DNA from 4 places in the Vibrio sp. KUL78 genome. Region 4 is predicted to be linked to each of the others. Evidence: predicted binding sites of a transcription regulator. Region 4 holds the regulator's gene; each other region holds the start of a gene.
The links. The regulator PurR, encoded in region 4, represses purine synthesis genes. The targets are predictions, from matches to a motif close to TNANGNAAACGTTTNCNTNA.

Region 1: glpX (class II fructose-bisphosphatase) is a predicted target of PurR. The motif match lies at 2,892-2,911, and genes of this name have one in related genera.
Region 2: metK (methionine adenosyltransferase) is a predicted target of PurR. The motif match lies at 3,556-3,575, and genes of this name have one in related genera.
Region 3: AC6I8Y_RS15690 (NCS2 family permease) is a predicted target of PurR. The motif match lies at 6,886-6,905, and genes of this name have one in related genera.

The regions. Positions count from the first base shown of each region.
Region 1 is NZ_AP045837.1:246,408-254,599, reverse strand. Features, by position in the region: gene AC6I8Y_RS01225 (murein hydrolase activator EnvC family protein) at 1-469, shown strand, start outside; gene AC6I8Y_RS01220 (DHH family phosphoesterase) at 484-1,458, opposite strand; gene AC6I8Y_RS01215 (TetR/AcrR family transcriptional regulator) at 1,562-2,206, opposite strand; gene zapB (cell division protein ZapB) at 2,403-2,645, opposite strand; gene glpX (class II fructose-bisphosphatase) at 2,971-3,978, shown strand; gene AC6I8Y_RS01200 (helix-turn-helix transcriptional regulator) at 4,146-4,766, shown strand; gene AC6I8Y_RS01195 (DUF3135 domain-containing protein) at 4,880-5,209, shown strand; gene AC6I8Y_RS01190 (DUF805 domain-containing protein) at 5,293-5,718, opposite strand; gene AC6I8Y_RS01185 (5-carboxymethyl-2-hydroxymuconate Delta-isomerase) at 5,734-6,081, opposite strand; gene tpiA (triose-phosphate isomerase) at 6,336-7,109, shown strand; gene pfkA (6-phosphofructokinase) at 7,251-8,192, opposite strand, start outside.
Region 2 is NZ_AP045837.1:3,146,180-3,154,371, forward strand. Features, by position in the region: gene AC6I8Y_RS14600 (phosphoglycerate kinase) at 1-61, opposite strand, end outside; gene epd (erythrose-4-phosphate dehydrogenase) at 214-1,239, opposite strand; gene tkt (transketolase) at 1,395-3,407, opposite strand; gene metK (methionine adenosyltransferase) at 3,718-4,869, shown strand; gene AC6I8Y_RS14620 (DUF2189 domain-containing protein) at 5,250-6,044, shown strand; gene AC6I8Y_RS14625 (SprT family zinc-dependent metalloprotease) at 6,117-6,626, shown strand; gene AC6I8Y_RS14630 (endonuclease) at 6,696-7,403, shown strand; gene rsmE (16S rRNA (uracil(1498)-N(3))-methyltransferase) at 7,483-8,192, shown strand, end outside.
Region 3 is NZ_AP045837.1:3,373,991-3,382,182, forward strand. Features, by position in the region: gene AC6I8Y_RS15660 (glycosyltransferase family 9 protein) at 1-80, shown strand, start outside; gene AC6I8Y_RS15665 (ArnT family glycosyltransferase) at 128-1,567, shown strand; gene AC6I8Y_RS15670 (galactosyltransferase-related protein) at 1,570-2,382, shown strand; gene pyrE (orotate phosphoribosyltransferase) at 2,444-3,085, opposite strand; gene rph (ribonuclease PH) at 3,322-4,038, opposite strand; gene AC6I8Y_RS15685 (YicC/YloC family endoribonuclease) at 4,190-5,056, shown strand; gene AC6I8Y_RS15690 (NCS2 family permease) at 5,374-6,744, opposite strand; gene gmk (guanylate kinase) at 7,125-7,748, shown strand; gene rpoZ (DNA-directed RNA polymerase subunit omega) at 7,942-8,192, shown strand, end outside.
Region 4 is NZ_AP045837.1:1,138,272-1,146,463, forward strand. Features, by position in the region: gene glgA (glycogen synthase GlgA) at 1-546, shown strand, start outside; gene AC6I8Y_RS05570 (alpha/beta fold hydrolase) at 696-1,493, shown strand; gene AC6I8Y_RS05575 (putative signal transducing protein) at 1,474-1,806, opposite strand; gene AC6I8Y_RS05580 (TVP38/TMEM64 family protein) at 1,807-2,490, opposite strand; gene AC6I8Y_RS05585 (TfoX/Sxy family DNA transformation protein) at 2,609-3,199, opposite strand; cyclic di-GMP riboswitch class I at 3,317-3,405, opposite strand; gene purR (HTH-type transcriptional repressor PurR) at 3,584-4,588, opposite strand; gene torD (molecular chaperone TorD) at 4,925-5,578, opposite strand; gene torR (two-component system response regulator TorR) at 5,860-6,570, shown strand; gene AC6I8Y_RS05605 (Ig-like domain-containing protein) at 6,845-8,192, shown strand, end outside.

The DNA.
Region 1 (8,192 bases), 890 kb from region 4:
GGAGCTGCAGCGCAATGAAACCAGGCTAAAAGCGGAAATCGCCAAAGCGGCGAAGCGCAACCAAGTACCGATGGATGGTCTTGCTCGTCAAAAAGGTCGTCTTCCATGGCCAGTAAAAGGCAAGGTGCTACATAGCTTTGGTACCAAACAAACCGGACAAGTCAACTGGAAAGGCATGGTCATCGCTGCCAACTATGGCGACTCGGTTAAGTCAGTTTACTCTGGTACCGTGGTATTCGCCGACTATCTGCGCGGCTATGGACTCGTAGTTCTGCTCGACCATGGTAAAGGCGATATGACGTTATATGGCTACAACCAAACCCTACTAAAGAAAGAGGGTGATAAGGTCGCAGCTGGCGAAACCATTGCTCTTGCCGGCGATACAGGCGGTCAAGACAGCTCATCCCTCTACTTTGAGATCCGCCGTAATAGTAAAGTCCAAAACCCGAAAAGCTGGTTAAAGCGCTAGCTCAGTACCGCTACTCATTGCTTTGAGTAGCGTGTTGTTGCAATCTCAATCAGCCTTTCTAGCTCGCTCTCTGGCATGCTGTTAATGCCGCCCGCCGCCTCTCTGCCACCACCGGTGGCAAACTGACTGCAAATTTCTCCTGCCCCTTGCTTATTATTAAGTGGCGCTCTCACCGAAACGGTATAGCACGGCTCTCCCGATACATCGCTTCTTGGCACCAATGAGACGTGCGCTTGATTAGGGGATTGATTGGCAAGTCTATTAATCCAGGTACCCGACATTCGTCTCGCTGCCGCACTATCCGGCAGCAAGACCACTTTAAGCACCGCTGAATCATGGCGTGTCTGCGCTGCGCTCAGCGCTGATTCGTCCTGTGCAAAGGCCGCTTTGAGTACATGATATGGGGAGCTAGGATCACCAATACACTCAAAAGGATCATGGTAGGCCAAAAGCTGCTGATACAAATCAACCGGATTAAAATGCAGGTCTTCGAGGCTTTCACCGTAGCCGTTGTAATTGATCAGCGTACCCAGCTCGTTAAGTAAGCGGCGCTGCTCATCACTTAACCTTAAAGTCGATGCCAATGCCTCAGCACTTGCCAGCATGTTGTCGCCATACGCAGCAGCAACCGCCCATAACCTAAATTGGCCTTGGAGCAACTTGTCGACAATCAGTGCCGTACAGGTATTCGCATCAAGGTCAATATGGGCATCAAGGTATTGGCTATTTGGAATGGAAGATGCCTTGTGATGGTCAATATAAGTAGTTGGAACATGATGATCCAAAAGCTTCTCGAGCGCGGCTTGATTTTTATCCATCGAGATATCAAGCACCGTCACTGAGCTTGCCTGCTCGAGTGGCACCTGCTGCAACAAAGCGATATCACGTTTAATGCCCGAGATAAGCTGACTCTCTTTTGGCTGCGCCAAACGTAGTTGCAGTAAGGCAAGTATGCCGTCGGCATCGCCATTGAATACATCGTAATGCACCTTCACACTCTTCCTTTAATGCGGGGATAGAAACCACAAACCCTACTTGTTAAGTAGGGTTTGGACAATACGAATTGGCTATATATCATGCCGTTAGCAACAGTTAGCTTGTTGGGCTACCCATCATGCGAACGCCATCTTCTAGCAGCGTCAGTTGCTCTTTACCTTTATCAGTCGCCAGAGGCTTAACCACATGGATCATTTGTAGCATACCTTGTTGGATCACCTCTTCGGTGATTTTAGTGCGTGGTGACATCGCCGACTGATAGCTTAGCCAACCCACTGCCATCATGTGCAGGGTTGTGACCAGTGACTTGAGTTCTTTATCGTTGATGGTGAGCAAATCAAGCTCTACAAATGCCTTGAGAATGTTAACCAAGTTGCCCTGCAAACGCTCTTGGACCTCGATGTACTCTTCATGCAGCTTCGGGTCTCGCTGCAAAATCTCTGGCAGATTGGCATAGAAAAAGCGGTATTTCCACATCAGAGTGAAGATGGAATCCAGGTAATGTTTCAGCAGTGCTAGGCTCTCTTGCTGGCCTTGGACTGGGGTAAAACGCTCGATGAGTTCTTGCGAGTAAAGCGCAAAAATCTCGCGAACGATTTCTTGTTTGTTTCGGAAATGGTAGTAGAGATTGCCCGGGCTAATCTCAATGTGCGCCGCAATATGGTTGGTTGTCACGTTGCGCTCGCCATCAGTATTGAACAAGTCGAGGGCGGCATAGACTATTTTGTCACGTGTTTTCATTCTAACTTTTCCTTTCCCTAGTTAGAGTTAGTATACGTGCTCAACTTGTACACGAAAAGTCAAGAGATGGTGAGTTACACTGGTTAGACCAAACAACACCCGTATTTCGCATATTCACCACGTAATCCATTCATGGTGAGAAAACAAAAAAGCACCCAATGCAGGGTGCTTTCAATATTCTCGAATGAGCGAAAAATTACTCTACTTCGTCCATTTTACCTAGTAGGTTGCGAATGCGCTCTTGCCATTGGCTATGCTCGCGCTGCATCTGTTCCGTCTTCTGCTCTAGCTCTACACGGCTGCTGCGTAGCTCTTCAGCTTGGTTCGCTAGCTGTGCTTTCTCTTCTTTCAATTCCTCTACTTCCATTTGAAGAAGAGCGATTGTGTCAACTGCAGTTTGAATTTTTGCTTCTAGTTGTTCCAGTACTTCAAAAGACATCTCGGCCTACCCTTGTTTAATCCTGTGAAATGAAAATGCTTCATTCTATATACCCTATAGTGCCCCATTCTACTCAGCCTAGAGAAGATAGACACGTCCTATATTGCAGATTTTTCACTATTCGGTCAAAAAAGCGCCGTAAACTGACCTGCCGTTTACTAAAAAACGTTATTCAATATTGGCTTCGGCTTTGCAAGCTCTCCACCATCTGCGATTTTAACGACAAGATCGCCACCAAACAGATAAAAAGGCAAACGTTTCCCTTCTGATATGCTAGAATTCGCGCCGTAAATCATTTGTCATTTTTCATTAAATTGGAGTCAGTATGAAGCGCGATTTAGCAATGGCTTTTTCACGAGTTACCGAAGGTGCCGCACTAGCAGGTTATAAGTGGCTAGGACGAGGCGACAAAAATGCTGCCGATGGTGCAGCGGTGGAGGTCATGCGCAGCCTACTGAACAAGACCGATATCGAAGGTGAAATCGTTATTGGTGAGGGTGAAATCGACGATGCACCTATGCTGTACATTGGTGAGCACGTGGGTATCGGTGGCGATGCGGTAGATATCGCTGTTGACCCAATTGAAGGCACACGTATGACGGCGATGGGTCAGTCTAACGCGCTAGCCGTTCTTGCTGCGGGCGAGAAAGGCAGCTTCTTGAAAGCTCCAGATATGTACATGGAGAAGCTGGTTGTGGGTCCTGGCGCTAAAGGCGTCATTGACCTTAACAAGCCACTCAAAGAAAACCTAAACAACATCGCAGCCGCGCTGGGCAAAACCCTTGATACTCTGGTAGTAACCACACTAGCAAAACCACGTCACGATCAGGTTATCGCTGAGATGCAAGCAATGGGTGTTCGCGTGTTCGCAGTGCCAGATGGTGATGTAGCGGCATCGATTCTCACGTGTATGCCAGACAGTGAAGTCGACGTGATGTACTGCATCGGTGGCGCGCCAGAGGGTGTAGTTTCTGCGGCGGTAATTCGTGCGCTTGATGGTGACATGAACGGTCGTCTGCTGCCTCGCCACGCTGTAAAAGGCGATACCGAAGAAAACCGTAAAGCAGGACAAGACGAGCTTGAGCGCTGCGCGGAAATGGGCGTTGAAGCGAGTGTCGTGCTGCGTATGGAAGATATGGCACGTAGCGACAATGTCGTATTCTCAGCAACGGGCATCACTAAGGGTGACCTACTTGAGGGCATCACTCGCCAAGGCAACATCGCGACAACAGAAACCCTGCTGATCCGTGGGCGCTGTCGTACCATTCGACGCATCAAGTCTACGCACTACCTAGAGCGTAAAGACCCAGAGATCCGCAACATTATCCTTTAAGCGAGTTCGCGATAGAAAAGCGCTGATCTTCATCAGCGCTTTTTTTATTTGGTTATACGTCATTTATCCATACGCAACATTGTAAATAATTTGCTTTATTAACCTTATCCGCCATAATACCTCGACTATCTTTACCTTAAGGCTGAACAAACAGAACGGATGCACTGATGAAAGCCACTGATCACATCATAGACATCATAAAACGCGAGGGAGCCGTCACCGCAAAACGTATTGCGGAGCGTTTGGGCATCACGACCATGGGCGCAAGGCAGCACCTCCAAAGCCTTGAAGAGGATGGATTGTTGCGATTCGAGGACGTCAAAGTCAAAGTGGGTCGCCCGAATAGACATTGGTCCTTGACCGCTCAAGGTCATGCGCGCTTTTCCGACCGCCATAGCGACCTCACAATTCAGTTTATTGACGCCATTGAGAATGTGTTTGGCAGTGAGGGGCTTGAGAAAGTCTCCAAAGAACGCGAGTTCAACACCCTCACAACCTACCAACCACACTTTGATCAACTACCCGACTTGCAAAGCAAGGTTCAGAAATTGACTGAATTGCGCGAGAAAGATGGCTACATGGCAGAGCTTGAGCAAACCGATGATGGGTTTGTGCTCATCGAGAATCACTGCCCTATTTGCAAAGCGGCTTCTCGCTGCGAAGCGCTATGTCAATCTGAGCTCAATGTATTCCAAGCCTTGGTTGGCAGCGACGTTAACGTCGAGCGCGATGAGCATATCGTTAAAGGCGCCAGACGATGCGTCTACAAGTTTCACGCAAAACAATAAGCCCAACCTACGTGTCTCAACTCTGAGACACGTCATGCATTTAAGTTTGTCTTTTCTCATTAAGTCCTACGCTATGAATATGGTTCGATAACGTTAGGCATAGGAAGGCAAACATGGCAGAGCCGATTTCACTTCCCTCTTTTGAGGATCTAGCAGCGATGGCAAAAGAAGACCCAGAGAAGCTCAGCCAACTGCGACATCAACTGTGTGAGCAATTTATCGAGAGCTGCTCGAGTGACATGCAACCAAGATTGCATGCCCAGCAATCCCACATTGAGCGAGTGCTGCAGCGCGCCAAAAACCCTATCCACGCTAATGTGCTGTTGAGAGAAGAGCTCCACAAGCAGATCGTTAAATTTTCAGAGGCGCTGCATGGTGATCTCCCATCACCAAAACAAACGGCCGATGTATTGCCATTTCGCCGCGATGAGGAGTGGCGCTGAACCAGCTCATACGTAATAGAAAACAGTCGCGCACTAAAAAGGGAAGCCAATGCTTCCCTTTTCTCACACGATTCGTAAGCACATTACTTGGGCTCATCACCGTATTGGTTAGGACCTTCGGTGCCCTTAAGAAAACCGCACTCCACTAAAATCCATGCACCACACGCTAGGGCTGAAAACGACAACAAACTTTGCACCATCGACGGCTGAGCGGCTGTCGCAGGATCTAACGTCGGTAAACTCATGCGCCCAAACACCAATGGCAAGTTAAGCAATAGCCACCAATTAGATTTATTGCGGTCATGCCAACGCTTCGCCGTGATAGCTAGGTCAGGGATAAGCAACATCAGCAATAGCAAGGGCAACAAAAACTGCATCACATTAGGGAATAGAAAATTTAGCCCCTGTGCAACAATCATAATGGCTAAGTAGTAACAGACATTCCACATCCAGAATGTCTTACGCCCAATGCGTCCATTGAATGAAAACAGTAACGATTTTAACGGCATCAAATCACTCTCGTATTAATTGGTAATCTTTTGAAAGCAGGTCTTGTCCATATCGCGAATGTTCACTGTTAAGCTCTTAATATGGCTCGCCTGCTCTCTTAGCACTTCCATCAGCTTTCTTGAAAGCTCGCGTTTTTGCTCATCTGTCCTTCCAGATAATAGCTCAAAGCTGATGTGCACAAAATCTTCGCTGTCACCATACTCGCCAATCAACCAGTTGTGGCTGCGCAGGGAACGCGACTTAACAGAATCAGCGTCAAACAGTCCGCAGTTCAACGTCACTCGGTGTAGGTCTTCCAATAACCCTTGTACATTCAACCTTTCATCGGCTGTATTCGAATATTCTAGAACCAGATTCGGCATACGACTTCCCTTTGTTGTGACCAATAGGCGACAAGGTATAGCAAGCCGCGAGTAAAATTCCGAGAAGTATTCTATTATTCTGTTTACTGGATCACTTGGGCGAGCCATTCTGGGCAATTGTTAGGATAAGATACCAAAGCGATAAAGAAATGACCCCAATCATGATCTACATGAATTAATCTGTTATATTCTTTCGTAATCACGTTTATTTTTTACATTCGTTTTTTACAAACACTGATTTTGGAGAAAATCTCATGCGTCAACCTGTAGTTATGGGTAACTGGAAACTCAACGGCAGCAAAGCAATGGTAACTGAGCTGCTAACTGGTCTAAACGCTGAACTTGAAGGCGTAACTGGTGTAGACGTGGCGGTAGCTCCACCAGCACTATACATCGATCTAGCTGAGCGTGTAATCGCGGAAGGCGGCAACAAGATCATCCTTGGTGCACAAAACACAGACCTAAACAACAGCGGTGCTTTCACTGGCGACATGTCTCCAGAAATGCTGAAAGACTTCGGTGCTACTCACATCATCATCGGTCACTCTGAGCGTCGTGAGTACCACAACGAATCAGACGAGTTCATCGCTAAGAAATTCGCATTCCTAAAAGAGAACGGCCTGAAGCCAGTTTTCTGTATCGGTGAATCTGAAGCGCAAAACGAAGCAGGCGAAACTGAAGCAGTTTGTGCACGTCAAATCAACGCAGTTATCGACGCTTACGGTGTTGAAGCACTTAACGACGCTATCATCGCATACGAGCCAATCTGGGCTATCGGTACTGGTAAAGCAGCAACTGCAGAAGATGCACAGCGCATCCACGCTTCTATCCGCGCTCTAATTGCAGAGAAAGACGCAGCAGTAGCTGAGCAAGTAATCATCCAATACGGTGGTTCTGTTAAGCCAGAGAACGCAGAAGCTTACTTCTCACAACCAGACATCGACGGTGCTCTAGTTGGTGGTGCATCTCTAGATGCTAAGAGCTTCGCAGCTATCGCTAAAGCAGCGGCGGCAGCTAAAGCTAAGTAATCTCTATTGATTACCAAAAAGCCGGTTCTTGGGGAGCCGGCTTTTTTGTGCCTACTCGCTAGGCATGCAGCTCCGGGCTCACGCATAAAAAAGCCGCTGCAAATGCAGCGGCTTTTCACGATTATTTCAGTGCGAGTTCTCTTAGAACAGCTCTTCAGCTACCTTGAATAGGTCATCACGTACTGGACGCTTCATGTTCTCAATCGCATCAATGATGTCATGGTGAACAAGCTGTTCTTTCTGGATACCAACACAACGGCCACCGTGACCTTCTAGAAGAAGGTGAACCGCGTAGTTACCCATGCGAGATGCTAGAACGCGGTCGAACGCTGTTGGACGACCACCACGCTGAATGTGACCAAGTACCGTTGCGCGAGTCTCACGACCTGTTGCGTCTTCGATCTCTTTCGCTAGCTCATTGGCATCCATCATTAGCTCAGTAAGTGCAATGATGGCGTGCTTTTTACCTTTAGCAATACCGTCTTGGATGTTGCTGATAAGCTGCTCTTTATTCAGACCTGTTTCTGGAGTGATTATGTACTCACAGCCACCAGCGATTGCAGACATCAGGGTTAGGTCACCACAGTGACGACCCATGATTTCTACGATAGAGATACGTTGGTGAGATGATGATGTGTCACGCAGACGGTCGATCGCGTCGATAACTGTGTTAAGTGCTGTTAGGTAACCGATCGTGTAGTCAGTACCTGCGATGTCGTTATCAATTGTGCCTGGAAGACCGATACATGGGTAACCCATCTCAGTTAGCTTTTTCGCACCCATGTAAGAGCCGTCACCACCAACAACTACGAGTGCATCGATGCCGTGCTTCTTAAGGTTCTCGATCGCTTTTTCACGAACTTCCACTTCTTTAAACTCAGGGAAACGTGCAGAGCCTAGGAATGTACCACCACGGTTGATCACGTCAGAAACGCTTGAACGATCAAGCGGCTTGATACGGTCTTCGTAAAGACCTAGGTAGCCGTCGTATACACCGTACACTTCCAAGCCCTCTGACAGAGCAGTACGAACCACGCCGCGTACCGCAGCATTCATACCAGGTGCGTCACCACCACTTGTCAA
Region 2 (8,192 bases), 1.6 Mb from region 4:
CAGCACGGATAAATACGCGTTTACCTGCTAGATCCAGGTCAGTCATCTTGATTACAGACATGTTTAGTCCTCTCAACTAAAAAATAAATAAAGTTTTTGAAACCCGGCTTCTTGCCAAGTTTTAGAATTCATCAACTGCTTACTTATATTGGGCTCATGAATATTAATTTCAACCTTCGAAATTAATATTTTTCCCCAAGAGCGCCCTTGATACTACTGAGACGCTTGCATTGCTAACGCGGTGTCTAACATGCGGTTAGCAAAGCCCCACTCGTTGTCACACCACACCAGCATTTTGACCAGACGACCGTCACTCACTCGAGTCTGTGTCCCATCAACAATGGCGCTGTGCGGGTCGTGGTTAAAGTCCACGGAAACCAGCGGTGCTTCAGTATAGTCAACAATGCCGTCTAATGTACACCGAGAAGCGTTAATAATGACTTGATTTACGTCATTAACTTTCACATTCGTATTTATAGTTACACTAAGATCCATAGCGGTGACGTTAATTGTTGGCACTCTTACAGAAATTGCTTCAAATTTGTTAGAAAATTTCGGAAAGATGCGTTCGATGCCCTTATGGAGTTTCGTATCCACCGGAATGATGGATAAACTGGCTGAGCGTGTACGGCGTAGATCACCATGGTAAGCGTCGATAACTTGTTGATCATTCATCGAAGAGTGAATGCTGGTGATAGTCCCAGAGTCGATACCAAAGGCTTCATCTAACGCTTGAATAACCGGCACGATACAGTTCGTGGTACAAGAACCATTGGAGACAATGGTGTGATCTTTGGTCAGGGTATGGTGGTTAACACCGTAAATAATGGTGTTATCAAGATCATTGCTGCCTGGGTGAGAAAACAGCACCTTCTTTGCACCAGCTTCGATATGTTTCTCGCCATCAGCGCGGCTACCGAATACACCAGTGCAATCTAATACGATATCAACCTCTAGGTTTTTCCACGGTAACAGGCTGATGTCCTCAAGATGCAAAATACGAATGGTGTCGAACTGACCATCTTTATGCGTAAGGTACAAATGCTCTTGGTCATGAGACACCTTCTTATCAAAACGACCATGACTGGTATCGTATTGAAGCAGGTGAGCCATCGCTTCAGGTTGCGCCAACTCGTTAACGGCGACGACTTTAATTTGGTCGTTCTTCTCGCTTTCGTATAGCGCTCTGAGTACATTCCGTCCAATGCGTCCAAAGCCATTAATTGCCACTCTTAGCATCGCATTACGCCTTTTTGTTCACGTGATAAAGGCTTGCATGGTAACCGATAACGGTTGCTTTCGCATCAAGAGTTGTTAGCTGGGGACAATGCGTTTCTCGACCCAGAAAAAAACCGAGCACTAGGCTCGGTTTTTCATTTCAAGAAGAAAGGTGCTTATGCAAGCAGCTCTTTTGCCGTGTTCACAACGTTTTCAGTCGTGAAGCCAAACATCTTGAATAGCTCGCCTGCTGGTGCAGACTCACCGAATGTCGTCATACCGATGATCTTGCCACCGAAGCCAACATACTTGTACCAGTAATCCGCAATACCTGCTTCAACCGCAATACGCTTAGTCACAGCCGCTGGAAGAACTGCTTCACGGTATGCTTCATCTTGCGCGTCAAATACATCAGTAGAAGGAAGAGACACTACGCGTACTTTCTTACCTTCAGCCGTTAGCTCAGCGTAAGCATTTGTTGCTAGCTCAACTTCAGAACCTGTCGCAATAAGGATTAGCTCAGGCGTGCCTTCGCAATCTTTCAGGATGTAACCACCTTTAGCAACGTTTGCTAGCTGCTCAGCGTCACGATCTTGCTGTGTTAGGTTTTGACGAGAGAAGATAAGCGATGTAGGGCCGTCTTTACGCTCAATTGCGTATTTCCAAGCCACTGCAGACTCAACCTGGTCACATGGACGCCATGTGCTCATGTTTGGCGTCACGCGCAGTGATGCGATTTGCTCAACCGGTTGGTGCGTCGGGCCATCTTCACCCAGACCGATAGAGTCGTGAGTGTAAACCTGGATGTTTTGCACTTTCATCAGTGCTGCCATGCGCATTGCGTTACGAGCGTATTCCATGAACATTAGGAAGGTTGCACCGTATGGTACGAAACCACCGTGCAGAGCGATACCGTTGATGATCGCTGTCATACCGAATTCACGTACACCGTAGTGGATGTAGTTACCAGACGCATCGTCAGCCGTTAGCGACTGAGAACCAGACCACATGGTTAGGTTTGATGGCGCTAGGTCAGCAGAGCCGCCCATGAATTCTGGAAGCATCTTACCGAACGCTTCTAGTGCATTTTGCGACGCTTTACGTGATGCAATGTTTGCTGGGTTCGCTTGAAGGTCTGCAATGATCTTGCTTGCTTCTTGTTCCCACTGAGCTGGAAGCTCACCGTTCACACGACGCTTAAACTCAGCCGCAAGCTCTGGATAAGCCGCTTCATAAGCTGCTAGCTTCTCGTTCCAAGCTGCTTCTTTTGCGTTACCCGCTTCGTTTGCATCCCACTCTGCTTTGATGTCAGCAGGGATCTCGAATGGACCGTGTTCCCAACCTAGGAATTCACGTGCTGCTGCAATTTCGTCGTGACCTAGTGGTGCACCGTGACAGTCGTGAGAGCCCGCTTTGTTTGGTGAACCAAAACCGATGATGGTTTTAGTACAGATAAGTGTTGGACGTGGATCCGCTTTTGCCGCTTCAATCGCTGCATTGATCGCGTCAGCATCGTGACCGTCTACTGCAGGAATTACGTGCCAGCCGTAAGCTTCGAAGCGCTTAGGTGTGTCATCAGAGAACCAACCTTCCACTTCACCATCGATAGAGATGCCGTTGTCATCCCAGAACGCAATCAGCTTGCCTAGACCTAGGGTACCCGCTAGTGAACACGCTTCGTGAGAGATACCTTCCATCAGACAGCCATCACCCATGAATACATAAGTGAAGTGGTCAACGATATCGTGACCTTCTTTGTTGAATTGCGCTGCAAGAGATTTCTCAGCAATCGCCATACCAACCGCGTTAGTGATGCCTTGACCTAGAGGACCAGTCGTCGTCTCGATACCTGGTGCATAACCGTACTCTGGGTGACCTGGTGTTTTTGAGTGCAGTTGACGGAAGTTTTTAAGATCGTCAATTGATAGCTCGTAACCGCTTAGGTGAAGCAGAGAGTAAATCAGCATTGAGCCGTGGCCGTTTGACAGTACGAAACGGTCGCGGTCAGCCCACTCTGGGTTTGACGGGTTGTGATTTAGGTGAGAACGCCAAAGAACTTCAGCGATATCTGCCATACCCATTGGTGCACCTGGGTGACCTGAGTTAGCTTGTTGAACACCATCCATGCTTAGCGCGCGGATTGCATTAGCGAGTTGTTTACGAGAAGACATGTCTGCTCCTGAGTGCATTAAGCGAATTCCAAGTTTTTCATAGACTGATTGAATAATCAGCGGCGGCTATTGTCGCAAAGCCATATAGTCTCTGCAAACGATTTACCGTCATTTTTTGGCATTATCGCCGAATAATGTCGCCGGAATGTGGCGATCCACGCGCAAAATAGGCAAACGTTTGGCTATATGTTAAAAGCAAAAATCGCTTGCTAATCGAACATTGATGACTAGAATAGACGTCTAGATGTAGATACACCTACTATATATCATTGAATTTATTACAAGTGAGTGATTCGACACTCGCTTAAAAACAGTAATTGGAGCTCTCATGGCTAAGCACCTGTTTACTTCTGAGTCAGTATCAGAAGGCCATCCAGATAAAATCGCAGACCAAATCTCTGACGCGGTTCTTGATGCAATCCTAGAACAAGATCCAAAAGCACGTGTTGCTTGTGAAACTTACGTTAAGACTGGCATGGTGATGGTGGGTGGTGAGATCACCACTTCAGCATGGGTAGACATCGAAGAGCTAACTCGTGAAACTGTTCGCGAAATCGGCTACGTTCACTCTGACATGGGTTTTGACGCGGACTCTTGTGCCGTTCTAAACACCATCGGTAAGCAGTCTCCAGACATCAACCAAGGTGTTGATAAAGAAGATCCTAAAGAGCAAGGCGCGGGCGACCAAGGCATCATGTTCGGTTACGCAACCAACGAAACTGACATCCTAATGCCAGCACCTATTACTTACTCTCACCGTCTTGTTCAAAAGCAAGCGGAAGTACGTAAGAACGGCACTCTACCTTGGCTACGTCCAGACGCTAAGTCTCAGGTAACGTTCCAATACGACCAAGGTAAGATCGTTGGTATCGATGCGGTTGTTCTTTCAACTCAGCACTGTGATTCAATCTCAACACCTGACCTGCGTGAAGCAGTAATGGAAGAGATCATCAAGCCAGTACTTCCGTCTGAGTGGATCAACAAAGAAACCAACTTCTTCATCAACCCAACCGGTCGTTTCGTAATCGGCGGTCCTATGGGTGACTGTGGTCTAACGGGTCGTAAGATCATCGTTGATACCTACGGCGGCGCAGCTCGTCACGGTGGCGGTGCGTTCTCTGGTAAAGATCCATCAAAAGTTGACCGCTCTGCAGCATACGCAGCACGTTATGTAGCGAAGAACATCGTAGCGGCTGGTATGGCTGACCGTTGTGAGATCCAACTGTCTTACGCAATCGGTGTTGCTGATCCAACATCTATCATGGTTGAGACATTTGGTACTGAAAAAGTTTCTCACGACATCATCGTAGAGGCGGTTCGTCAAAACTTCGACCTACGTCCATACGGCCTGCAAGAGATGCTAAACCTACTGCAACCTATCTATAAGAAGACTGCAGCATACGGTCACTTCGGTCGCGAAGAGTTCCCTTGGGAAGCGACAGACAAAGCGGCAATCCTACGTGATTTCGCTGGTCTGTAATTACTCTTAGTCTGAGTATTTACTCCAAAAAAGCCCTCAAATTATTTTGAGGGCTTTTTTATTTTTTTAATCCTGTCTTTTCAAACACTTTGTTACAAAGTTGTTAACTTAAACTCGAATGGCTTTGATTTAATACCCTTTTGAAAATTGTGTTTTCCTGTAACACGGTCAATAGTTAATCAAAAGTGCCCTTGCGAATAGACCAATTTGCTCGGTTTGTTCGTATGCAAAATAGAGCACTTAAGAGGGGAAGACGCTAATAACGGTAAGCTGGTAAGGACACGTCAACTGCGGCGAGAGTCGCTGCTCGTGTTAACACCGCGACTATTAGCGCCATGCCCTGATAAAACGAAGGCCAGTTTGTCAATCAGGGAGGACATATGCCTCGAACTGTAAATTCTGATGACTTCCAGAAGAAACATGAAGTCAGGGATCAAGATTACGCTAAAACCATTCCGTGCAACCAACTGAGTGTATCAGCCCCATTCCACTGGCTCGCGCTCGGCTTGCATGACCTCATACGTATGCCAATCATTAGTGCTTTCTACGGACTCTGCTTTACCGCAGCGGCGGTCGCGATCGTTCTATTGGTGCAATGGCAAGGTACACACCTCGTCATTATGCCAAGCCTAGTGGTTTATATGCTTATCGGGCCTTTCTTGGCGCTGGGTCTTTATGATGCCGCTTGGGAGAGAGAAAAAGGGCACAAACCGAGCCTGTTCCATTCCATGAAAGCCATTGGTCGCAACTCAACATCACAATGGGCGTTTGCCGTGTTACTCGCGGTAGCGATGATATTTTGGATGCGTATCGCTGCGCTGTTACATGCGCTCTACCCATCAGTGCAAGGCGCTCCCCTAACTGAGTTCGCGCCGTTTTTGATTACCGGCAGTGTTGTTGGCGCGGTTATCGCAGCGGTTATCTTTAGCATTTCAGCCTTCTCGATCCCTCTTATGATGGAACGTCGAGTCGATATCATGACCGCGGTCTTCACCAGTTTTAACGCGGTGAAATCCAACATTCCGGCCATGATAGTGTGGGCTCTTATCATTTGCGGCGGTATTTTAATTGGTTTTGCCACCTACGGGATTGGAATGATTGTGACCATGCCGATCCTCGGGTACGGAACTTGGCACGCTTACCATGAGACCATCAAGAAGAAGCATCATGTCTGATGCGTTGGCATAACATCACATCCTAAGTAGAATGGCGCCCTGTTTGGGCGCTTTTTGTTTGGATTGAACTTCGTGGATGCAGAATTATCAGAGCAGCTTCACTATCTTGCTTTAAAAACACTGTCTCGTTGTATTGAGCGTGCACGTCACTACTTTGAAAGAGACTTCCCCGTCCCAGCTCTCAACTACAAGCTGCGCGGAAAAGCCGCAGGTAAAGCGTACCTACAGACCTGGGAGGTCCGTTTAAACCCAGTGCTTTTTGTCGAGAATCAACAGGCGTTTATCGACGAAGTCATTCCCCATGAAGTCGCTCATTTAATTACCTATGCGCTGTTCGGTCGCGTGCGCCCGCATGGCAAAGAGTGGCAGATGGTCATGAACCAAGTATTCCATATTGCACCAAACACCACACACTCACTCAATATCCAGTCTGTACAGGGACGCACGTTTGAGTACCGCTGCCAATGCGACACATTTGCTGTGACCATACGACGCCACAATAAGGTCCTGCGCCAGCAAGCCAACTACCGTTGTCGAAAGTGCGGCCAAACCATAGAGTACACTGGCAAACAACTGAGCTAACTATCGATAGCTAAGGTCTTTTTTGCGAGTTACACTAGGTTATCTCAACCTTTTTTAGACCTTACTATGATGCGCCGCTTTCTCACTTCTATCGCCCTAATGGCTATCACCGTTCCAATCACAGCAGTTGGTGCACCACCGAGTAGCTTTAGTAAAGCGAAGAAAGAAGCGGTAAAGATCTATGCCGACCATCCTGTGAGTTTCTATTGTGGCTGTGATATTCAATGGAACGGTAAGAAAGGCGTACCAGACCTTTCTGCGTGCGGTTACCAGGTTCGTAAACAAGAAAAGCGCGCAAGTCGTATTGAGTGGGAACACGTGGTACCAGCCTGGCAGTTTGGCCACCAGCGTCAATGTTGGCAAGATGGTGGGCGCAAGAACTGCACACGCAACGACAAACAATTCAAACTGATGGAAGCCGATCTACACAACCTCACTCCAGCCATCGGCGAGGTCAATGGTGATCGCTCCAACTACAACTTTTCACAATGGAATGGGGTCGATGGTGTCAGCTATGGCCAATGCGAAATGCAAGTAAACTTCAAGCAGCGCAAAGCGATGCCGCCTGAACGTGCGCGAGGGTCTATTGCTCGAACTTACCTTTACATGAGTCAAGAGTACGGGTTTAGGCTATCTAAGCAGCAAGCTAAGCTAATGAAAGCTTGGAACAAAAGCTACCCTGTGGATAACTGGGAGTGCACTCGAAACGAGCGTATCCGCCGCATTCAGGGCAACGATAATCCTTTTGTCTCCGAAGCGTGTAAAAATCAGGGCTAATTCCTTAGCCAAGCCCTTGTAATTTCGAGGGCTGGCATCCATCTTATACCTCAATACTGTTTGTTCTTTGGAAATTGTTATGCGTATACCTCGTATCTATCACCCTGAAACGATTCAATCTTTAGGCACTCTCGCCCTAAGCGATGATGCCGCAGGGCACATTGGCCGAGTATTGCGTATGAAAGAGGGTCAAGAGGTTCTGCTATTCGACGGTAGTGGCCATGAGTTTCCTGCGACGATTACCAGCGTCGGGAAGAAAAATGTCGACGTGGATATTCAAGAGAAGGTCGAGTCGAGCATCGAATCACCACTCGATTTGCATCTCGGACAAGTTATTTCTCGCGGCGATAAGATGGAGTTCACCATCCAAAAGTCCGTTGAGCTAGGTGTGAACACGATTACGCCTCTCATCTCAGAACGATGCGGCGTGAAACTCGATGCCAAGCGTTTTGAGAAAAAGCTGCAACAGTGGCAAAAGATAGCCATTAGCGCTTGTGAGCAGTGTGGACGTAATACCATCCCTGTGATTCGCCCAATCATGTCGCTAGAAGAATGGTGTGCAGAGCCATCTGAGGCGCTTAAACTCAACCTTCATCCAAGAGCAAAATACTCAATTAATACCTTGCCAGAGCCCGTGAATAAGGTTCGTCTTCTTATCGGTCCAGAAGGTGGTTTGTCTGCGCAAGAAATTGAAATGACAGAACAATATCAATTCGAAGAAACCCTGCTTGGTCCTCGTGTACTTAGAACTGAGACGGCGGCACTGACCGCTATTACGGCACTTCAAGT
Region 3 (8,192 bases), 1.3 Mb from region 4:
GTAAGAATAACCTGTGTATGAAACAACTGTACCCAGAGATGGTCTTAGACATAATCCGCCCATACATTAGCCAGTCGTGAAACTGAATATCGACAGCTTACATTGCCTTATTTTTTAGGAGTAAAAGATGATTAATAAAGAACGCACGCTTTGGACTTTATTGATAGGTGCGTTGCTTATCCGTTTGCTGACATTGGGTCTATATCCTTTAATGGATACGACGGAATCTCGCTATGGTGAAATGGCGCGTCTAATGGTCGAAACCGGAAACTGGTTAACGCCTCTCTTTGACTATGGCGTTCCTTTCTGGGGTAAACCACCACTATTTACTTGGATGAGTGCCATCAGCGTCGAAATGTTTGGTTTATCTGAGTTTACACTGCGTCTACCACATTGGGCTGCTGGTGTTCTCGTTGTATGGGGCGTCGCTTGGTTTGCCAAGAAGAATGGCTATAACCCGCTAGTCGCAGCCGTTGTGTTATCTACCACGCTGGTCTTTTCTATCTCTGCGGGTGCAGTGATGACCGATATGGCATTAACAGTCGGTCTTACCATGGCCATGATTGGCTTTTATCAATGCTGGCTTGGCAAGACGTTCTGGGGCTATGTTGGCTTCGCAGGGCTTGCTGTCGGCTTGCTAGCGAAAGGACCGGTAGCCATCGTGCTATTTGGACTAGCTGTCTTCCCGTGGATGGTCATTCAGCACGGTTTGATTGGCGCATTTGTTGAGCTTTGGAAGCGATTCCCGCTCATCAAAGGCACCCTACTAATGTTGGCCATCGCCCTGCCATGGTACCTGCTTGCAGAAAAAGCGACCCCTGGTTTCCTTGACTACTTCATTGTTGGCGAGCATTACAAGCGCTTCGTTGAGCCAGGCTGGACCGGCGATCTTTATGGCAGCGGCCACGAAGAGCCAAAGGGTAAGATTTGGTTCTTCTGGTTACTCGCAGTCCTTCCTTGGTCTTTGATTTTACCTGTTCTGATGGTTGTTCGAGCCAAGTTTGGTTTAGAGCAAGCGAAACAAAACAATGGCTTTACGAGTTTCGCCATCTGGTGGGCGCTATCACCGCTTGTGCTGTTTACTATGTCTAGCAATATCCTACCAACATACGTACTGCCTGGAGCACCAGCGGTAGGTTTGCTGTTCGCTATTTTCTGGAAGAAGAAAGATATTGTTTGGCTGTCAATCGCAGCTCTTGTGGTACCGGTAGCGCTTATCGTTGCGACTTATTTGCTGTCGACAGGCAAAGTTGCGGACAATAGTGATAAATCGATCTTTGACGCTATCGACCCTAACATCCCAACTTACTATGCGCACCACCGCACTTACTCTGGCCAGTACTACAGTAATGGTCAGGCTAAAGTTTACAACGCGGAGCAACAAGCCAAGGGTGAAAAAGAATTCTACCTGATCCTTCGCCGTAAAGCGGTTGAATGGGAACTGAACTCTTATCAGTTGCTAGACTCTTGTGAAGAGACAAATGCAACGAGTTCGGCTCGTATCGCTTATTTGTGTCATCTCGATAACGCTGACGTAGAAAGCGATAAAGTAGAAGATATCAAATAGTAATGAAATACGAAGTCATATTGTCTGCCTACAATGATGCGGATGTTTTGTCTCTGACTCTCGCTGGCTACTTAAACCAGCGAGATACAGACTTTACCATTTGCATCGCTGATGATGGCTCGGGTCCATCGATAAAAAACGTAGTTGAAGACTTTAAGAACAAGGGACTCAACATTCGCCATGTGTGGCATGAAGATATAGGATTTCGTCGATCGATGATTCTAAACAAAGCAGCCGCTAGCAGCACTGCTGACAGAATTATTTTTTCAGATAGTGATTGTATCCCTAGCCCATATTTTATAAGTGACCATAGGTCGTTATATCAGCCAAAGATGATAACGACCGGGCCACGTATTAACTTGCGAGAGAAACTAACGAGCGAACTCAAGCGCCGAGTTAAACAGCCGAGTTTCTTGAATAACAGCGTTAGATTGCTTTGCTTATCTATCTTCAAGGTGGCGTCTCACTCGGAGCAAGCTCTACGTTTCCCAGACGCAATGCTACCTTTTCTGAAGAAAGTCAAAGACATCTGGCCCTACGGTGCCAACTTTGCCGTTGACCGCAGTGATTTTCTGGAAGTAAACGGATTTGATGAGGATTACGTTGGATGGGGGGGGGAAGATATTGACCTACACCGGCGTCTAATACTCGCAGACGTTGATTATTATGGTGTTGCGGGCAGAGCTGTCCTGTTTCACTTAGAACACCCTATTAGAGAGGCCGATGACGGTGACGAAGAACTAAAGCGCATCAAAGAAGAAAAAGAAAAAAATCGCGTTAAATTTGCCCGAAACGGGCTCTCAAAATGGCTTTAGTCATCAACGAAAAAGAGCAGGCTTATGCCTGCTCTTTTATCTTTCGCTTTGCTTTAGGTAACTAGATACCAAATTCAGCTCGATACGCCTTCACCGCCTCTAAATGCTCAGCATTACCACCTTTCTCTTCAAGATAAGTAATAAGGTCAGTCAGGCTTACGATTGAAATCACTGCGCAGCCAAAGTCGCGTTCAACTTCTTGAATCGCAGATAGCTCACCTTTGCCTTTCTCTTGACGGTCAATAGCAACCAGCACGCCCGCGAGGTCTGCACCGTTCGCCTTGATGATTTCCATTGACTCACGAATCGCAGTACCTGCCGTGATTACGTCATCCACCAGCATAATACGACCTTCAAGTGCGCTACCTACCAGGTTGCCACCTTCACCGTGGTCTTTCGCTTCTTTACGGTTGAAGCAGTAAGGTGTATCGATGTCGTGGTGATCGGCCAAGGCAACCGCTGTAGTTGTTGCAATTGGGATGCCTTTGTAAGCAGGACCAAATAGCACGTCAAACTCAATGCCAGAGTCCGCTAGCGCTGCTGCGTAGAAGCGACCTAGACGTGCAAGGTCACGACCCGTATTGAAAAGCCCAGCGTTAAAGAAGTAAGGGCTTTTACGACCAGATTTAAGGGTAAACTCGCCAAATTTTAGGACTTCTTTCTCTAATGCAAATTCAATAAATTCACGCTGGTATGCTTTCATTTTATCTCTCTCGGTTGTTGTGTTTAGGTATGTTGTTGTCATACCCGGTAGACATGATGCTTTTTGTCTTTTTACTGCCTAAACAGTTCGTCACCCCTGCGCAGGCAGGGGTCTACTCAAAGCATGCACCAAGCCTCAAGTAGATTCCTGCCTGCGTAGGCGCACGGCCAGTGGAATGACGTGTCGTTGTGTATCTGTAATACACAAAAAAATAGCCCCCTTACGGGAGCCATCAATCAATCTTCTAATGCCAGCTTCTGAGCTGCTACGATCTCGGTAATGCCTTTCTTCGCTGACGCCAGTAGCGCCATTAGCTCATCGTGGCTAAACGGTTCGCCTTCTGCGGTGCCTTGGATTTCGATCATGCGACCATCTTCCGTCATCACAACGTTCATGTCGGTATCGGCTGCCGAGTCTTCGGTATATTCAAGGTCACACAGAACGTCTTCACCAAGAATGCCCACAGATACTGCCGCAACGTGCCCTTTCATTGGGTTCGCTTTTAGTGTGCCTTTTGCTACAAGGTGAGCAAATGCGTCTGCCATTGCAACGCTAGCGCCAGAAATAGATGCAGTACGAGTACCACCATCCGCTTGGATAACGTCACAGTCGACTGTCACCATGATTTCACCCATGGCTTCTAGGTCTACGACTGCACGTAGGCTACGAGCGATTAGGCGTTGGATTTCCATGGTGCGGCCGCCTTGCTTGCCACTTGCCGCTTCACGGCGCATTCTTGAGTGCGTTGAGCGTGGTAGCATGCCGTATTCAGCGGTTACCCAGCCTTTACCTTGGCCTTTTAGCCAGCGAGGTACATTCTCTTCCACTGTTGCGTTACACAACACTTTGGTATTGCCGAACTCTACCAGCACAGAGCCTTCTGCGTAAGCGGTATAGTTGCGAGTAATTTTTATTGGGCGCACTTGGTCTGCTGCGCGATCATTTGGACGCATGGACATTACCTTTGTTGGGGAAGCGAATTTGGTTGGGCGAAGATTATAACGGAGAAGCGAGTATGGGTCTAGGTTGTGTGACTTCGATTCGAGCTCTGTGCTACCATGAAGACAGTTTGAACACATTTATTGAATCCAAGGGAATCATTTCATGATCTACAGCATGACCGCGTACGCGCGCAAAGAGGTCAAAGGTGACTGGGGTAGCGCAGTATGGGAAATCCGCTCTGTAAACCAACGTTATCTCGAAACATACTTCCGTCTTCCTGAGCAGTTCCGTGGTCTTGAACCTGTACTTCGTGAGCGCTTCCGTAAGCGTTTGGCGCGCGGTAAGGTCGAATGTCACCTTCGCTTTGAAGCAAACCCTGCAGCTAAAGGCGAGCTGAACATCAATGAAACACTCGCTAAGCAAGTGATTGGTGCAGCGAACCAAATCATGGGACTGACTGGTGAGCAAAACCGCATTAACCCATTCCAAGTCATGCAGTGGCCAGGTGTGATGGAAACGCCAGAGCAAGATATGGACACCATCAACAAAGCACTACTAGACGGCTTTGAGGGTGCACTGAGTGACTTCATCGAAGCGCGTGGTCGTGAAGGTGAAAACATGAAGGCGTTGATCGTTCAGCGTTTAGATGCCATCACAGAAGAAGTGGTGAAGGTTCGCGCTCGCATGCCAGAAATCATCGAATGGCAACGTGAACGTCTACTTGGCAAGTTTGAAGAAGCTAAGATCGAGCTTGATGCTTCTCGCGTTGAGCAAGAGTTGATTCTTCTGGCGCAAAAGTCTGACGTAGCCGAAGAGCTAGATCGCCTCGATTCTCACGTTAAAGAAACCAACAGCATCATGAAGAAAGGTGGTGCAGTCGGTCGTCGTCTCGACTTTATGATGCAAGAGTTTAACCGCGAGTCGAACACGCTAGCGTCTAAGTCCATCAGCACGGATATCACCGCATCAGGTGTTGAGCTTAAGGTGTTGATTGAGCAGATGCGTGAGCAGATTCAGAATATTGAGTAATTCTGTTGAATGACAAAAAAGCAGGCTGATGCCTGCTTTTTTATTGCTTGTGTACCGCGCTCAAAGTAACCGCCCACACATGAGTCGTGCTACTGCGTTAGCGGAGGGATACTCAACTTTCGCACCAAGCCTCAAGAAGATTCCTGTCTGCACAGGAATGACGGCGTTTTAGGGTTCATCGCAATTCAAAATGATCGTCACCCCACTAGCCGTGCGCCTGCTCAGGCAGGGGTCTTCTCAACGCTCGCGCCAAGCCTCAAATAGATTCCTGTCTGCACAGGAATGACAGCGCTGTAGGGTTATCCGATTATTAGTGACTACAACAACACCAAGTAAGTCATAAACAGCGCCGACAACACATAGATCACTGGGTGAACCTCTTTGCCCTTGCCTGCCACAACCATACTAAACGCATAACTGATAAAGCCCATCGCCATACCGTTTGCTGGTGAGAAGCTCAGCACAGTAAACATAATGGTAAAGAAGGCAGCGATGCGCGACTCTTTTTTATCCCACTTAATATCGCCCAGGCGACCAATCATATAGATACCAACGACGACCATCGCTGGTGCCACCATGGCTGCAGAGAACAATGAGAATAGCGGGTATAAGAATAGAGAGACAAAGAACAAACCGGCTACTACAACTGCCGCTAGACCCGTTTTCGCACCTTGAGAAGACGCGATACCCGACTCAGAGAATGCTGTAACCGACGTTGTGCCAAGCAGCGAACCCATTACAGTACCACCCGCATCTGCAACGAGCGCTGAACGAGCATTTGGCACCTTCCCGTCTTTGTCGATGATGCCAGCGTCGCGGCCCACACCAACAATCGTGCTCAAGCCATCGAAGAAATCGACAATCAAAAAGATAATCACGATGAACAGCAGATCAAACATCTTCTCTGCCGTTAAGCCAGAGAAATCGAAGATAGCACCAAAGCTACCTGCCATGCTTGGCGGCATCGCGACGAGCTGGTCTGGAATTGGCGCGTTGCTTGTGCCCATAAAGGTGTCAGCAAGGATGGTTAGAACGATGGCCGACATGAACGAGATAAACGTCGCTAGCTTGATATCGCGAACCATACAACCCAGAGCAATGAAGATACTGATGTAAGCGATCATAACCTGAGGGTTCAGGATATCGCCCATGCTCACCAAGATGATTGGGTTTGAAACGATGATACCGGCGTTCTTAAGTCCCAAGAACGCGATAAACAAGCCGAGCGATACGGTAATCGCCAGCTTAAGGTCTTCTGGAATCGATTCAATCATCGCCTTACGGATCTTAGTCATCGATAAGATCAAGTAGATGATGCCCGAGAAGAAGATACCCAGTAGCGCTTCATGCCAAACCAGAGCCACAGATCCGCTAAGAAGCATGCCTTTAAAGAAGCCATTCATGCTCATACCTGGTGCCAACATCACTGGGTAGTTACCAAAGAAACCCATAATCAGAGTCGCAAATGCCGCAGCTAGCGCCGTTGCAGTGAATACCGCGCCACGGTCCATGCCGGGAATGTCACCCAAGATGGCTGGGTTCACCGCTAGGATGTAGCTCATCGCTAGAAACGTAATAAAACCTGCGTATACCTCGGTGCCGATCGTAGATTTACGCTCGCTCACCTTGAAGGTAGCTTCGATAAAAGAGGGGTTGGCTTGCCTTTGGCCAGCTAATTCTGCACTCACAGTGGAACCTTTAAAGATAGAAATGACGGAGACGCAAACGTATGCGCGACAAAAATAATGGCGCGAATTCTAATCAGCCAGAGAAATAAATCAATGTTTTTCTTGTTGGTTTTTATCGCTTAAAAAACAAAACCTTGATAAATAAGCAAACGTTTGCCTTCAATGTTATCTCTCGACTATCGGCACCTACCCTACGCGCCTTATGCAAGTCCTCACATCAAAGAGAAGACAGCTTGTCGTGCTGCCCTCAATCATGATACTCTTCGCCTCCATTTTTCTGGCCGAAATTTCAGCACTTGGGCCAGTGTTTTATCTAAAATAGAAGAGTGCATCGCGCAGCTTCTATTCCTTCAACCCAAGAATGCGGACACTGACAAATGATTGGTAAAGGCACCCTGTATATCGTATCGGCACCAAGCGGCGCTGGTAAATCGAGCTTAATTGCAGCTATGTTGGAAAAAAACCCAACCTACGCAATGAAGGTTTCTGTTTCTCACACCACTCGCGGCATGCGCCCTGGTGAAGAAGACGGCGTGCACTACCACTTTGTTGAAAAATCAGAGTTTGAATCACTGATTGAGCAAGGCGCGTTTCTTGAGTATGCCGAAGTGTTTGGTAACTACTACGGTACGTCTCGCTTGTGGATTGAAGAAACGCTAAATAAAGGCATCGATGTCTTCCTAGATATCGACTGGCAAGGCGCGCGCCAAATCCGCGAGCAGATGCCAGAAGCGAAAAGCGTCTTTATTCTGCCGCCGTCAAACAGTGAGCTTGAGCGTCGCCTAAACGTGCGCGGTCAAGACAGCGATGAAGTGATCGCAAAACGCATGAGCGAAGCAAAATCAGAAATGTCACATTACAACGAGTACGACTATGTTATCGTCAACGATGACTTTGATGGCGCACTTGTTGATTTTAAAGCAATTTTACGCGCTGAGCGTTTGAAGCAAGACAAGCAAGCTGTGAAATATAAAGGCATGCTGGATGCGCTACTAGCGGAGTAATTCGCTCGTATTTCATACCTATTCTGTTTTTCGCCTAGCGCGATGAAATGAAATAACAGGCGATCTCATTAGTGATATCGCCGATAAACCCTAAGTAACAGTAGCTAAACGGATCATTTGTGATCTAGAATCTAAATGTAATAGCCTGTATACTTTCTCGTCATCAAAAATTTAGTTAACTATTGGAGTTCTTATGGCACGCGTAACTGTTCAAGACGCTGTTGAAAAAGTTGGCAACCGCTTCGACCTAGTTCTTATTTCGGCTCGCCGCGCACGTCAGATGCAAATCGGTGGTAAAGATGCACTAGTGCCAGAAGAAAATGATAAGCCAACGGTTATCGCTCTACGCGAAATCGAAGAAGGCTTGATCACGAAAGAAGTACTAGACGCACGCGAGCGTCAAGAGCAGCAAGAGCAAGAAGCTGCAGAACTAGCGGCAGTAAG
Region 4 (8,192 bases):
GTTTGTCGCTTGACGCACCAAAAAGGTTTTCACTACATCCTTCCTATTTTGGATAAGTTCCTAAAAAATGACGTTCAAGTCGTCATTATTGGTACGGGTGAGCCACAAATTGCTTCTCATCTTAATGACCTAGCGGAAGAGTTTTCAGATAAGTTGGCGTTTGTAGAAGCTTACAGCAATCGCTTTGCTCATTTGGTAGAAGCAGGGTCAGACTTCTTCCTAATGCCTTCTGAGTTTGAAGCGTGTGGGTTGAACCAGATTTATAGTATGGCTTATGGTACGTTGCCAATCGTACGTAAAGTCGGCGGTTTGAAAGACACGGTTATTGATTTTGATGATGACCCTAACAATGCCACTGGTTTTGGTTTTGTTGAGCCTTGCCATGATGCTTTGTTAATTGTCCTGCAACGCGCACTGCTATTCTATCTGCAACACCCTGAGCAGATGCATGAAATGCAGCTTCGCTCAATGCGAAAAGACTTCAGTTGGACTGAGTCAGCCAAAGAGTACGTCAAGATGTACGACCTGGCGCTCGAGGCAAACTAGAGCAAAAACTGAAAAGCGGCGTTATGCCGCTTTTTTTATAATCGACTACACTTGTAAATCATTTTTACCAAAATTCCTGTGAGTTTTTGTCCGTAAAACGGCGAATTATGGTAACGTAACGCCCACATACATCACGAAACTTGAGAACTATGTCAGAGAGCTTGCTATTCCATAAAACTTATCAGCACCCAACGAGTAATGAGTGGGTGGTATTCGTACATGGGGCAGGTGGAAGCTCAAACATATGGTTTAAACAGATTCGTGCTTACCGAGAGCACTTTAACCTGCTGTTTATTGATCTGCGCGGTCACGGTAAGTCAAACCAACTCCTTAAAGACATTATGTCGAACAAGTACACCTTTAAAGAGGTGACGATGGATATCGTCAAAGTACTTGATCACCTTAAAATTCAGTCAGCCCATTTTGTCGGTATGTCTTTGGGAACGATTATTGTGCGCAACATTGCCGAGTTGGCACACTCCCGAGTTCGTTCCATGGTCTTAGGCGGTGCGGTCACTCGCTTTAATACTCGCTCGCAAATTCTGGTGAAAATTGGCAACTGGAGTAAGCACATTATCCCTTATATGTGGCTTTACAGCTTGTTCGCGTATATTGTCATGCCGCAAAAAGGCCAAAAAGAGTCACGATTGTTATTCGTCCGAGAGGCGAAAAAGCTGTGCCAAAAAGAGTTCAAGCGTTGGTACCGCCTAACGACAGAAGTGAACCCTCTCAACCGCTACTTTAAAGACCGAGAGTTGCCGATTCCGACTTTGTATCTGATGGGGGATAAAGACTATATGTTTATTAAGCCAGTCAAAGAGATGGTGGCTGAACATAAGTCCAGCCGTCTATTAGAGATCAAAGATTGTGGTCATGTGTGCAATGTTGAGCGTCCAGAAGAGTTCAATAAGCACTCAATAGATTTCATTAAGTCTGTGGCATCGTAGCTGTTTGTGGCGTCTGACAGTTCCAGCAGACGCCAAATTGCGCTTCGTTAGTCTCGTGGCAAGCTGAACATACCCACGGCACGTTACCGCTTTTCTCAGCCTGTTTTTGCCAATCTTGAATGACAGCTCGTGCCATCATTTCTTGCTCTCTGTTGAAAAGCCAAACGTAGGGTAGAGAACTTTCGTCAAACGGTACTTCCCCTCGTAACCCAAAAACACCTTCGCCTCGTACTTCACACTCTATACCTTCAGCCATCAACTGCTGTTGGACAATATGTGTTTCTGGTGGGTTATTGCCTACAAATATCTTCATCTATTCCTGTACCTGTGGTGAGCGAGAGATTTTTCCCATAATCCATTTGGCAATAAGTGGGAACAAACCGAGTAGGGCAAACGATGCCAACACGGTAGGGGAAACAATGCCTGATAGACTGTCAATGTTCGCTAGCTGGGTACCTGCATTGAGGTATACTGCAGTTCCTGGCAGCATGCCCAGTTGACTCACCAAGTAATACTTAGAGATTCGAATTGGCGTGAGACCCATTAATAAGTTAATCAAGAAAAATGGGAACACAGGAATGAGTCTTAGAGAAAATAGATAGAAAGCACCGTCTTTTTCGACACCTTTATTGATCGTCTCAAGTTTCGAACCGAACTTACTTTGTACCCAATCGCGAAGTAGGAAGCGACTGCTCAAGAATGCCAATGTAGCGCCTATGGTACTCGCAAATGAAACAAGCAGTAAACTAGTCCAAAAGCCAAACAGTGCAGCGCCAAGTAAGGTAACCACGGCAGCGCCTGGAACGGAGAATGCAGTAATCGCTATGTAAGCGAAGAAATAGGTGAGGGCAGCAGCCACGAAGTTCTCATTGATGTATTCACTCAGTGCTACTTGTTGTGCTTTTGCGTTTTCTAGTGTGAGGTGTTGACCAAAGTTGATGCCTAAGTAAATGACGACAGCAACCAAAACCAATCCTAGTATCAGCTTCTTGCTCATGACGATATCCTTTTGATGACTCAGTATTAGTGTAGTAGAAAGGATGAGTATGTTTTTCCTTTCAGCTAATACAAAAAAATCAGCCATAAGGCTGATTTTTTCTCGAGATTACCGTAGCTTAATTAATTAAGCTAGCCAGTTCATCTCTTTTAGTCTGAGGAATCACAGACCAATGAGTACCATTTATCGCACCTTCAAGAGCCCATAAAAGCTCTAAACCTACGGTACTTGAATGGGTTCTCTGAATGGCCTTGAAAGCCTCAACCGAACCATGATCCTGAAGTTCAACCACTGATTCAATGCCTGCTTTTTTGAGCATACGCTCAGTGGCAAGGCGAAGATTCGGAAGGTCTTTCAGGCGATTAGGTTTCGCTTCGGATTGTTGCTCTTTCTCAGTTTTCGCGAACTCGAGTGCCTGTTTAGCGTGATCGAGAATACCTTCTTGATCTTGCCAACAGTCTTCAGGTAACGCGAAGTACTTAGTAACAACGGGAAATCCACGCTTTTTATAAACATAAGGCTTGTAACCCAGTTTTTTGAAGGTGGATACGGTCTGACGGTTAGTTCTGATATGTAATTTGTTATTCACTGCTAAGGCAAACATCGTATCATCTACGAAGATGCCAAATCCCCCAAACATGGAGCGAGACTTTACTCTTCCAAGCTGAGCGAATAATTGCATTGAATTTTTTAGTATAGGATTATCCATGCTTTATTCTTTTCTCGGTGTTATTGATTGTGTCACCAGAATCAGGTCCGAGAGTATAGCAATCAGGTGTCAGAGCTCTGTTAGGCATATGCCATAACTGAGTCTTCTCCCCTTGCCATCGGCAACCCCGCTACCTATCAATTAAAAATTGGTTTAGGCCGGAGGCTTTGCGTCCCACCCTTTCAGATGGTTTGCCCTGTGCGTGACTTCATTAGAATAAATGAAAACGACATAAGCCTATGATTACTCCGTTGCAAAAATGTGATGTTGGTTCAAATAATGGCGGGTTATTTGTGCTTGAGGGTGCGTAAAAAACTAACAATCGAGAGAAGAAAACTTGAATGGGGTTCAAAAAAAGTGCCTAGAAAGGCACTTTTGTCAGCTCTATGTAAGGCTTTTGACAGAGTCTCGTTCAACAATCTCTGGGTGCATTTCGAAAATGCGCTTTTCATGACCTTTATCTTTGATTCGTTCTAATAGAATCTCAAACGCGTTTTTACCCACACGACGTTTAGGTTGGTGAACCGTGGTTAGAGGTGGCGAGAAGTACTCAGCCAGCTCAATATTATCGTATCCAATGACAGAGATATCTTCCGGTACGCGCACACCCAGTTGCTGCAGGCGACTCATTAAGCCAAACGCCATGGTGTCGTTGAAACAGAAGATAGCGGTCGGTCGGTCTTCCATTGCAGCAATACGGTTAGCAGCGATAACCGCTGTATCGCATTCGAAGTTGCCTTCAAGAATACGATCGTCTTTCATCTCGATACCTGCTTCAGCAAGGGCACGTTTGTAACCGATGATACGCTCTTGGCACACGGCTTTTTCTAGATGGCCACTCAGGCAGGCAATATCCGTGTGACCTTTTTCGATCAGGAACTTCGTTGCCAGATAACCGCCTTCTTCAGAGTTATCGATGATCTTGTCCGCTTGTGAGCTTTCTGGGCCCCAGTCCATGATAACTTTAGGAATGTCGGCGTGACGATCAAGCATCTCTAGCAGCTCTTCGGTAAGATCAGAGCACATCACGAGGATGCCATCCACGCGCTTCTCTGCCAGCATGCGAATGTAATCGCGTTGCTTTTCATACACGCCACCAGTGTTACATAGGATCAGCGTGTAGCCTTGGCGGTAGCAGTAGCTCTCAACACCATCGATAACCTCTGAAAAGAACAGGTTAGTTGATTGAGTCACTAACATACCGATGGTTTTTGTTGAGTTGCATTTTAAGCTACGTGCAACGGCGCTTGGTGCGTAGTTGAGTTCGTCGACCGCCGCCATCACTTTTTCTTGAGTTGCTTCAGCAACAAAGCGAGTCTTATTAATAACGTGGGATACTGTGGTCGTTGAAACGCCTGCAAGGCGGGCGACATCTTTAATAGTTGCCATAGTGATATCCTATTAGTCGCGGCTTGATAATTAACGTTGGTACCGCTTCAAGTATAGTGGTCTTTGCAAACATATAACGCTATGTTGTTGTAAACATAGTATTTGGCTGCGAAAACCGAAAGTTGCATGCAAGCCACGGCGAAAAAAGCTCAGAGCGTAGATTTCAACAGGTGTTTTTGGACACAAGTCCGCGTTGAATGCCAAGGGCATTTGCATTTAAACGGCGGATTGTAGACTTAGGTTTGAGCGCTGGCAATGACTTATCCAATAAATTTATAACTAAAGCGCAAATTAATTCTCACAGATGTGATGCAAGTGATTTGCGCTTTAGGTTGGCTAGTCTTGCTCACCCTCTAGGTAGGTGTAGTCAAGTTGGCAGAATGCTTCGAGTAGTTTAGCGGCAGAGGCATAAAACCCAAACTCGTCGTTAGTTTGGCATTTCGCAACAAACTGAGGTAGCCATGTCATCAAGTAGTTCTTGATGAACTCTGCTTGCTCGTGCAGCGCATCGTTCATATGTGCCTCAGCTTCAAGCTCATTGGAGCGAATGATTAAGTTGCCTAGGAAATCTAGCTCGATCGCGAGGTGATCCGCTGGCTCATTTAAGTCCTTATTCACTGCTACATTGTGCTTAGCTAAAAGATCTGCCATATCTTGTGCAGGTTGATCATTTAAAAGACCAGACTTACCAATATACATAGAGGCATAAGGCAGTGCGCCGTGCTTGTCCGACTTTAAAAATAGATCGCAAAAATCGGCAGAAAGCTCTAATTGTGCGTCTTCTCTGACTTGAAGGCGGTTCAAGGACTCTGTAAAGACCTGAATGGGTTCTTTTAGGGAAGGGTTTTCTCCTAAGCCAGATAAGAAAGAGCGAATTTCAGGGCTGTGGTATTTGTTGAGTTCATCATCAGTGAGCTCCGCAGCGAATAGGCTTGAAAGCCACCAATAGATTTCTGCGCGTTGCTCATTAAATGCTTTGATTTCTTGCATTTGAATAATCTCCAAAAATGATAACTCTATTTTAGCCAATAAAGATGAATAGCAATAACTTGTTGTGTGAAGAATTGAGTTAACTTATGAAAAAATAAGACAAAAATTAATTGCTTTAAGGGTAAGTTGACTCGAGTATTCGTTGCATATGAGACGCAATCGTTTTGGTTGTTTTGAATCAAAAAATAGTAAGGTTTCCATGCCTATGAGGGGATGTAGACTAGAATTGTGAATGTTTATGAATAGAATGTCCCTGTCATGACAAGATTGAGAAACCACAGATGAAATATCACGTTTTGGTTGTAGAAGATGACGTAGTCACTCGCAGTAAGCTGGCTGGTTACTTCGAAAATGAAGGCTACTTGGTTAGCGAAGCTGAAGATGGTCAGACGATGCGTCAGGTGCTGGAAGAATCCAGTATCGATCTCGTTATGTTAGATATTAACCTCCCTGGTGAAGATGGTTTGATGCTGACAAGAGAGTTAAGAAGTCAGTCAGACATTGGAATCATTTTGGTGACCGGTCGCACCGATAGTATTGACCGTATTGTTGGCCTTGAGATGGGGGCAGACGACTATGTCACTAAGCCGTTTGAGCTACGCGAACTGTTAGTGCGAGTAAAAAACCTATTGTGGCGTATTTCACTAGCGCGCAAACAGCCAGTACTTGAAGAGTCAGTGCAAAACGAGCATGTGGTTCACTTTGGTGAATGGACGTTCGATAAGCAGCGTCGTTCATTGACGAATAATGGCGACCCTGTAAAACTGACCAAGGCTGAATATGAATTGTTAGTTGCACTCTCAACGTATCCAAATCAAGTTCTGAGCCGTGAGCGTATCCTCAATATGATCAGTCATCGAGTTGATGCGCCAAACGATAGAACCATTGATGTTCTTATCCGTCGCATGCGTGCCAAGATGGAATCCGATCCAAAGAATCCACAGATATTTATCACTGTCCATGGCGAGGGCTACATGTTTGCTGGTGATTAAAGTCGGCTAGCGTGTAGTGATAGAAAATGCTCCAGTTGTCTCTTTGATAGCTGGAGCTTTTTTATGGGAGCAATGTAGAGATACCTGGTCGTTGTATATGCAACTTGTAACTATTTTTGTTAACTGACTCGCGTGAGAAGTCGGTGCTTTCTGAGTCGGAAAAAGACTCTATAAACCTGAGCTAGTTTGATAGTGGCGTCGTTTCCGTTGAACTGCTTCGATTGGGCAGCATTGATTGGCAACGACATTCTTTGGTTCAACAAAAGGATTTTCCATGACCAAGCTACAATTAGGCTCTATTCCAATATTTAAACGGTCAGTGAATTTGTCGCTGATGCTCACCCCCAGTTTACTGTTTTCTGCACCAAGCTTGGCAGTACAGTGTGACAGTTTGCCCATTTGGGACGACGGCACAAGCTACAACGGTGGCGCTCAAGTCCAATGGCAATCATCGGCGTTCCAAGCGAACTGGTGGAACCTTAACGCTAACCCTGTTAACCACTCCGAACCTTATCAAGAATGGTCACTAATAGGGGCCTGTGATGCTGGTGGCATAAACGCTGCTCCCTCAGTGACGATTACTTCTCCAGCCTCCAACGCACAGTTAGCCTCAGGAAACCAAGTCACCTTCTCTGCATTGGCCGAAGACAGTGATGGGGAAGTTCGAGAGGTGATATTTGAGCTGCAAGGGGCGCAACTGGCAGTGCTGTCGAGCGCTCCCTACCAAGTAACTTGGTTCACAGAAAGTGGCAATTATGAGCTGGTAGTCACAGCCATTGATGATAAAGGTGCGTCTACACAATCGGCTCAGACATTCTCAGTCGTAGACGCATCTAATCAGCCGCCAGTCGTTACCTTGACCAGTTCGAAGACTCGAGTTTCGGTAGGAGAAAGTGTCCAGTTTGCCGCAGAGCCCTCAGACTCGGATGGTACCATTAGCAAGGTTGAATTTAGTGTCAATGGTGCACTAGAAAAGTCTGTGACCGTCGCTCCTTGGGTCATGGATTGGATATCACCTGCTGCAGGCAGCTATACGATACAAGCCGTTGCGACAGACGATAAAGGCGCGATGTCTCAGTCGCAAGTTATCACGGTTGAAGCCATAGCGTCGGCAGGAGGCAAATGCTCAGGTGCGACAACCTATATCGCTGGCAGTAGCTACGCAACCGGGCAGAATGTGGTCAACAATGGCGAGCTCTATCAATGTCTTGTTGGCGGCTGGTGTTCATCTGACTCGGCATGGGCTTATGAGCCTGGCGTTGGACAGTACTGGCAAGATGCCTGGAGTGGACAGGGTGCCTGTGCGACAGCACCAAATATTGAACTTATTTCACCGGTAGAGGGCGAAACGGTTCTGCTAGGAAGTGATATCACTATCCTTGCGAATATTGAGGATCTAGATGGAACAGTTGCCGATGCTGAGGCATTCGTGAATGGTACGTCAATAGGCTTAGTGACGGCATCACCTTATCAATGGACGTGGAATGCAGTGGGACAGGGCTCTGTAGATTTAAAGGTCATTGCTACTGACAATGAAGGTAACAGCAATCAATTAAACACAACGGTATCAGTGACTGATCAACCTATGGTCGCAGCGATTACCTCTCCTTCTTCTGGTGATG